2 regions of the Cohnella candida genome follow, and region 2 is predicted to be linked to the other one. Evidence: a T-box and tRNA genes for the amino acid it is inferred to sense, from the RefSeq annotation. Region 2 holds a T-box; the other holds one or more tRNA genes.
The links. The T-box of region 2 lies ahead of argS (arginine--tRNA ligase). A T-box ahead of a tRNA ligase gene usually reads a tRNA of that ligase, here a tRNA-Arg.
Positions count from the first base shown of each region.

Region 1: it encodes a tRNA-Arg, which carries the amino acid that the T-box ahead of argS (arginine--tRNA ligase) is inferred to sense. The anticodon was not compared.

Region 1 is NZ_CP033433.1:2,562,944-2,566,358, reverse strand. Features, by position in the region: gene EAV92_RS12080 (Crp/Fnr family transcriptional regulator) at 1-479, opposite strand, end outside; gene EAV92_RS12075 (HD-GYP domain-containing protein) at 497-1,498, opposite strand; tRNA gene EAV92_RS12070 (tRNA-Arg) at 1,668-1,744, opposite strand; gene EAV92_RS12065 (adenine deaminase) at 1,947-3,415, shown strand, end outside.
Region 2 is NZ_CP033433.1:4,394,751-4,398,165, forward strand. Features, by position in the region: gene argS (arginine--tRNA ligase) at 1-1,527, opposite strand, end outside; T-box leader at 1,570-1,818, opposite strand; gene EAV92_RS20295 (glycoside hydrolase family 2 protein) at 1,976-3,415, shown strand, end outside.

The DNA.
Region 1 (3,415 bases), 1.8 Mb from region 2:
TTGAGGAGGCGTTTGATGATCCTCGTTTTGACGTTGAGGAAGGTCAAGTCGTAGATTTGCTGGTTCGCCTTGCGCAGCCGTTCCATCGTGTAGTCCAGCAGATGAAACGCCAGATGGCGGTCCTGTTCGATCAGCGTCTGGAAGTCGATCCGACGGAGCGCGTACAGCCGCGTCGCCATCAGCGTTTCAGCCGTCGCGGAGCGGACCAGGCCGGGCTTCATCAGGGCCATCTCGCCAAAATACTCGCCTTCCCGAAGGAAAGCGAGCGTCACTTTCTTGGCCTTATCGAACGTATAGATGCCGACCGCGCCGGAACCGATGAAGTAGATTTCGTCGCCTTCGTCGCCCTCGAGGAAGATGATTTCTCCCTTGCGCAGTTTTTTGACGAACATCAGAGGAACGATGCGTTCCAGCAGCGCGGGTTCGATTTCCCGGAAAAATGGAATGGACGTGCGTAGTTTAGAGGTGTCGATCGCCATCCCATTCCTCCTTTAGCTCATGTTATGGCGGGTACGGCCCGTTCGATCCGGAAAGTCGTATGCTGCATCAGATCGAATCGGTCGCCGGTGGCCCGCAGGCGGATAATCGGCCGGCTCGGGCAGCCGGGATTGGTCTCGACGACGGTCCCCTCAAGGCTGCCCGTCAACGTCACCGCCGTACCGACAGGATATGGCTCGAAGACGTTCAGGAATGCCCGGACGACGGAATAATCGTACGCATTATCAATCTTCGACATGACGAAGTCAAATCCTTCACAAGGCGTGCGCGGAGTGAGCGAACGATTCATGAAATCGTCGAATTCGCTCGCGAGCGCGCAGATTTGCGACGGCTGCCGGAACGCGTCGCCGCGGATCCCGTGGGGAAATCCCCGGCCGTCGATCCTTTCGTGATGCTGAAGGACGATTTGCAGCGACGGGATCGAGAGGCCGGGGAGCCTGCGCAGCACGTCGAAGCCGATCATCGGGTGGTTGAGGACGAGCTTGTCCTCCAGAGGAACGGCAAGCCCGATATCATGGAGGAGGCTGCCGATGGCCACGTCGCGAAGCTCGTTTTCCCGGTAGCCGAGGGCTTTGGCCGTCATCACGGACAAGAAGCACACGTTGAGACTGTGCGCAATGAGCTCCTCCCGTTCCTGAGACAAGTCTGCGGGTCCGATTTTGACTTCGGTTTTCTCCGCCAGGAGGCCGGAAAGATGATCCGCCCAGTCGAAAATCGGTTTGACGGGAAGGCCGTCGTTCCGGCGAACGGATTCGAAGCAGCGGGTGAGCAGGTCTTCCGTCAGGGAGCGCAAATTCGTTTTCCAATCCCAACCCGTTTCGGAAGCGCGGTGATCCGCCATTTCCACGTATATATAATGTTGGCCCAAACGTTTGATGCCTTCGATCATGCGGTCGTTCAAACGGATTCCCTGTTTGAGCATCAGGCGGCCGTCCGGCGTATACAGGCCTTTGCCGAGCAGGTCGCCTTCCACCAAATCCTGTACGGGGATCAATAACATGTTCTCATCACTCCAAAACCCTCTATCGTATGAAAGAAGGTTACCATAACCCCGCTCGGCCTTTCTGTAACCGAGATTACAAAACTTGTCGAAAGATGGGACTTATGCCCGGGAAAGGGCATGAAAAAAACGCTCCCGATGGGGAGCGCTGTCGGATTTGACTGATAAGTGGCGTCCCGGAAGGGATTCGAACCCCCGACCGACGGCTTAGAAGGCCGTTGCTCTATCCAGCTGAGCTACCGGGACGCAGCTTGATTAGTTTATCACACAGCGCAGGGTCGGCTCAAGGGGATGTTAGAGGAATTTTTCGGCGTTCCGGAAGGCAAGCTTCTCCCTTGTTATTTTAACGAAAAGGAAGTCCGGTCCGTTTACAGCGGCGTTGCGCGAGGCTATGCTGAAGTACAATGAGACAATGCTCGAAAAGGAGGGGAAGACCGTGGGAGAAGGAATGAGCTTCAATCGGGAGCCGCTGCACAAAATGCTGACGGAGCTGGTGGCGGTTTCGCGAGGCAGCCGTCCGGCCAGCCTCGTGATCCGGGGCGGCACGCTCGTGAACGTCTGCTCGGGAGAGCTGTTGGAGGGCATGTCGGTTGCGTTCTGCGGGCCGAGAATCGCCTATGTGGGGAAAGATGTTTCGCATACGATCGGGGAAGGGACGCGGATTGTCGAGGCGGACGGCCGTTACATCGCGCCCGGTCTTCTTGATGGGCATTGCCATATCGAAAGCACGCAAATGACGGCTTCGTCGTTTGCGAGAGCCGTCTTGCCGCGGGGAACGACGGGCGGATTTTTCGATCCGCATGAAATCGCCAACGTGCTGGGACTCGAAGGCATCCGGCTTATGCTCGAAGAGGCGCGGACGACGCCGCTGGCCGCTTACATGCAGGCCGCTTCCTGCGTACCGGCCGCGGGTCCGGCGTTCGAGACGTCGGGCGCTTCCCTCGGACCGGACGAAGTCGCTGAAGCATTGTCCTGGGGCGGCGACGTCATCGGGCTTGGCGAAGTCATGAACTTTCCGGGCGTCGTCTATGGGGACGAGCACATGCTGGGAGAAATCGCGGCGACGCTGCGCGCGGGCAAGATCGTCGACGGCCATTTCACGTGGCCGGCATCGGATTGGCGGCTTCCCGTGTACGCGGCCGCAGGCGTAACCGGCGACCATGAGAACGTGACGCCGGAAGACGTGATCGAACGGGTCCGGCTCGGCATGTACGCCAAGCTGCGCCAAGGCTCCGCTTGGCATGACGTGGCCAACACGATCCGAGCGCATACCGAGCGTGGGCTCGACCCTCGCCGGATCATGCTGGTCACCGACGACAGGAGCGCCGAATCCCTCCTCGACGAAGGCCATATGGACTTCGTCGTACGCCTGGCCATCCGCCAAGGAGTAAAGCCGGTGACGGCCTTTCAGATGGCGACGCTCAACACGGCAGAGCGGTTTGGAGTCGCACGCGACGTCGGTTCAGTAACGCCGGGCGCATATGGCGACGTGATTTTGCTGGACGGTCCGCTTTCCGACGTCAACGTGAGCATGACGGTCGCCGCGGGACGGATCGTGGCCGAGAACGGCCGGATGACGGTCGACTGGCCGGCTTTCGCGTACCCGCCAAGCGCCAGGGAAACCGTGCGCGTAGGACGCGGGATCCGCGCGGAGGATTTCGCCATTCGGGCTCCCGTTGAGGCGGGGCAGTTGACGGCGCGAGCCGTCGAGCCGATCGAAAACCGGGCGGATACGAAGGAACGGATGGTGCAAGTTGCGGCGGCGGACGGATTCGTGCGATTGGATCCGGCGACGGGACTATGCAAAATCGCGGTGTTCGAGCGGCATTTCGCGACGGGAGGCCGGTCGGTCGGCTTGCTGTCGGGACTCGGATTCGACCGTCCCGCGGCGATCGCAATGACGGTCGCGCACGACAG
Region 2 (3,415 bases):
GGCGAGGACAGACGGCTCGTTCTCGCGCACGGCCTGCAGGATCGATTCCTCGAAGCCGGAAACGGTCTTGAGGCACGCCCATGAGGCAGGAGTTTCCAGGTACTGCCCATCCACAGCCGTTCCGCGTTGTTTCAACTCCTCGTACCCGCCCTTGCGCAGCAGGCTGAGCATCCTCGCATGCGTGTACTGCAAGTACGGCCCGGTTTCCCCGTCAAAGCTCAGGGCCTCTTCCATCTGGAAATCGACGGACAGCTGGCGGCGGTTTTTCAGGTCCGCGAAAATGATGGCCCCGACTCCGATCGCCTCGGCGGTTTGCGTTTTGTCGGCAAGCTCGGGGTTTTTCTCTACGATGATCTCGAGCGCTTTGGCGACGGCCTCGTCCAGCACCTCATCCAGGAAGATGACCTTCCCGCGACGCGTTGACATCTTTTTGCCTTCGAACTTCATCAAGCCAAAGGGGACGTGGCGGCAATCGGCGTTCCAGGCTTCGCCCATTTTGCCCAGGACGGCGAACACTTGCGCAAAATGCAGAGCCTGCTCGGAACCGACGACGTAGAGCAGCAGATCCGCATCGAGCTGTTTCTTACGGTAAATTGCCGTGGCCAAATCCCGGGTCGGGTAGATCGTCGTGCCGTCCGACTTCAGGATCAGGCACGGGGGCATGCCGAGCTCATCCAGCCGGACGACTTGAGCGCCGTCGCTTTCCTCGAGCAAAGACAATTCCGTCAGGCGTTCCACGACGGCGCCCATTTTGTCGTTGTAGAAGCTTTCTCCCTGGAAGAGGTCGAATGAGACGCCCAAACGCGCATACACGCGGTTGAACTCCTTCAAGCTCTCCTCCACGAAATAACGCCAGAGCGCGAGCGTTTCCTCGTCCCCGGACTCCAGCTTGCGGAACCATCCCCTCGCTTCGTCCTCAAGCATCGGATCGTTCTCCGCTTCCTCATGAAACTTCACGTAGAGCCTCAAGCTCTCGCGAATCGGCTCCGCCTCCAGCAGGCTGCGGTCCCCCCAGCGGCGGTACGCGGAAATGAGCTTGCCGAATTGCGTGCCCCAATCCCCGAGATGATTGACGCGCGTGACGCGCCAGCCCGCGGCCGTGTACAAGTTGGCCAACGCGTTTCCGATCATGGTCGAACGCAGGTGGCCGATGCCGAAAGGCTTGGCGATGTTCGGCGAGGACATGTCGATCACAACGTGCCGGCCCTCTCCAACGCGCAGCTTACCGTACTCGTCCGCCGCCACCTGACCCAAGAGACGGACTCCCCAATGGGCGGGGTCGAGGAACAAGTTCAAGTAACCGCCGGCGGTCTCGGCGCGGACTCCATCGCCTGAGCCGTTCACGGCTTGAGCCAGCCGCTCCGCGATCGCCTGCGGCGATTGCCGCAGCAGCTTGGCGAGTGAAAAGCAAGGCAAGGCGGCGTCTCCCATCTCCGGGCGAGGGGGAATTTCGATAAGACCCGCGGTTTCCTCCTCCGACAGTTGCAGATGGGGAGACAGAATGCGGGCGGCAATCCGGACGATCATACGGCTAACCTCCTTCGGATAATAAAAAATCCCCCGTCTCAATAAAGAGACGGAGGATCAGTCCGCGGTACCACTCTTCTGGCGTTCCCATGCACGGGAATGCCGCTCGGCAGGATAACGGCCGGACGTGCCGACCGGATTTCCCTACGGAACAACAGGGGCATTTCATTCCTGCTGTTTTCGGGAAACCGACTCCCGGGTCCGCTTCCCCGATCGGCCGTGCCGGCTTCCACCCTCCCGGCTCTCTGCATAACGGCTTGGATCGGATACTCTCCCGTTCAACGTCGTTTTGGAAATGATTTGTTAGTCAGTATAACGCCGGATCGCGCTCTCCGCAAGCCCGCGCAAAAAATTACACCTCGGATGTCAAGCGCGAAGGATTATGGGCATTCGCCGCCGGTGATACAATGGGGTTCCAAATCCAGCTTGAACAAGAGGTGCAGCGAGCATGGCGATCAGACCGGAGTATCCCCGGCCGCAATTTTTCAGGGATTCGTGGCTAAGCTTAAACGGCGAATGGGATTTCAGAATGGATGACAGGAACGAAGGCTTGAGCAATAGATGGTACGAGAACGGCGGGGAGAGCGGAGCGTTCGACCGTAAAATCGTCGTCCCCTTCTGCTATCAAAGTCCGCTGAGCGGCATTGGGGAAAACGAATTTCATGACGTGGTCTGGTACCGGAAAAAGTTCCGCGTGCCTGAGAAAGAGGCCGGCAAACGCACGATCCTCCATTTCGGCGCCGTCGATTACGATGCGCAGGTGTGGTTGGACGGGCAGCATGTGTGCAGTCATGAAGGGGGTAACGCTTCCTTTTCCATTGACATCACCGATGCGCTCGTCGGCGATGAGCATACGGTCGTCGTCCGGGCCCAGGACTATTTCGAAGACATGGCGCTTCCCCGCGGCAAGCAGTATTGGAAGGAAAAAGGCGAGGTCATGTGGTTTACGAACATGACCGGCATTTGGCAGACCGTATGGCTGGAATTCGTCAATCCCGTATGGCTGGATCGCGTCAAATTCACGCCGCACCTGGACACCAACGAGATCGAGATGGAGACGTTCATCCAAGGGCTGCCTCCGAAAGGACGCGCCGAATTGACCGTCGAAATCACGTTCGCGGGGTCGCTCGTCGCGAAGGAGACAGTCTGGGCGGGCGAACGGGAGTCCCGGCGCATCAACCTGCAGGACTTCAACGATCACGGCTTCGGCCGATGGTGGTCTCCCGAGAAGCCGAACCTTTACCACGCGGCGTTTACGCTGAACGTGGACGGAATTCAAAGCGACCGCGTGACAAGTTATTTCGGAATGCGTAAAATCTCCATTGAAGCGGGAAAGGTTTGTCTCAACAACAAGCCGTATCCGATGAAGCTCGTGCTGGACCAAGGATATTTTCCGGACGGCATTCTGACGGCTCCTTCGGACGAAGCCATTCGCCTGGACGTGGAACTGTGCAAGAAGATGGGCTTTAACGGCATGCGAAAACACCAAATGGTCGCGGATCCGCGGTACTTATATTGGTGCGACAGGCTGGGCGTCCTCGTCTGGGGAGAAATGGCCAATGCTTATGCGTATTCGGAAGAGTACGCCTACCGGATGACCCAGGAATGGGGAGAGGTCATTCGCCGCGATTACAACCATCCCTGCATCGTCGCTTGGGTGCCCCTGAACGAAAGCTGGGGCGTGCCCGATATATTGATCGACCCTAAGCAAAGGCATCATGCGATGGCGTTGTACCATTTTACCAAATCGGTCGATTCCACCCGGCTCGTCTTGTCCAACGACGGTTGGGAGCACTGCCTCTCCGACCTGTGCACCGTTCACGATTATTCGCAAGACCGCGGCGTGTTGCTCGAGAGATACGGCAATCTCGATCGTATATTGAACGAC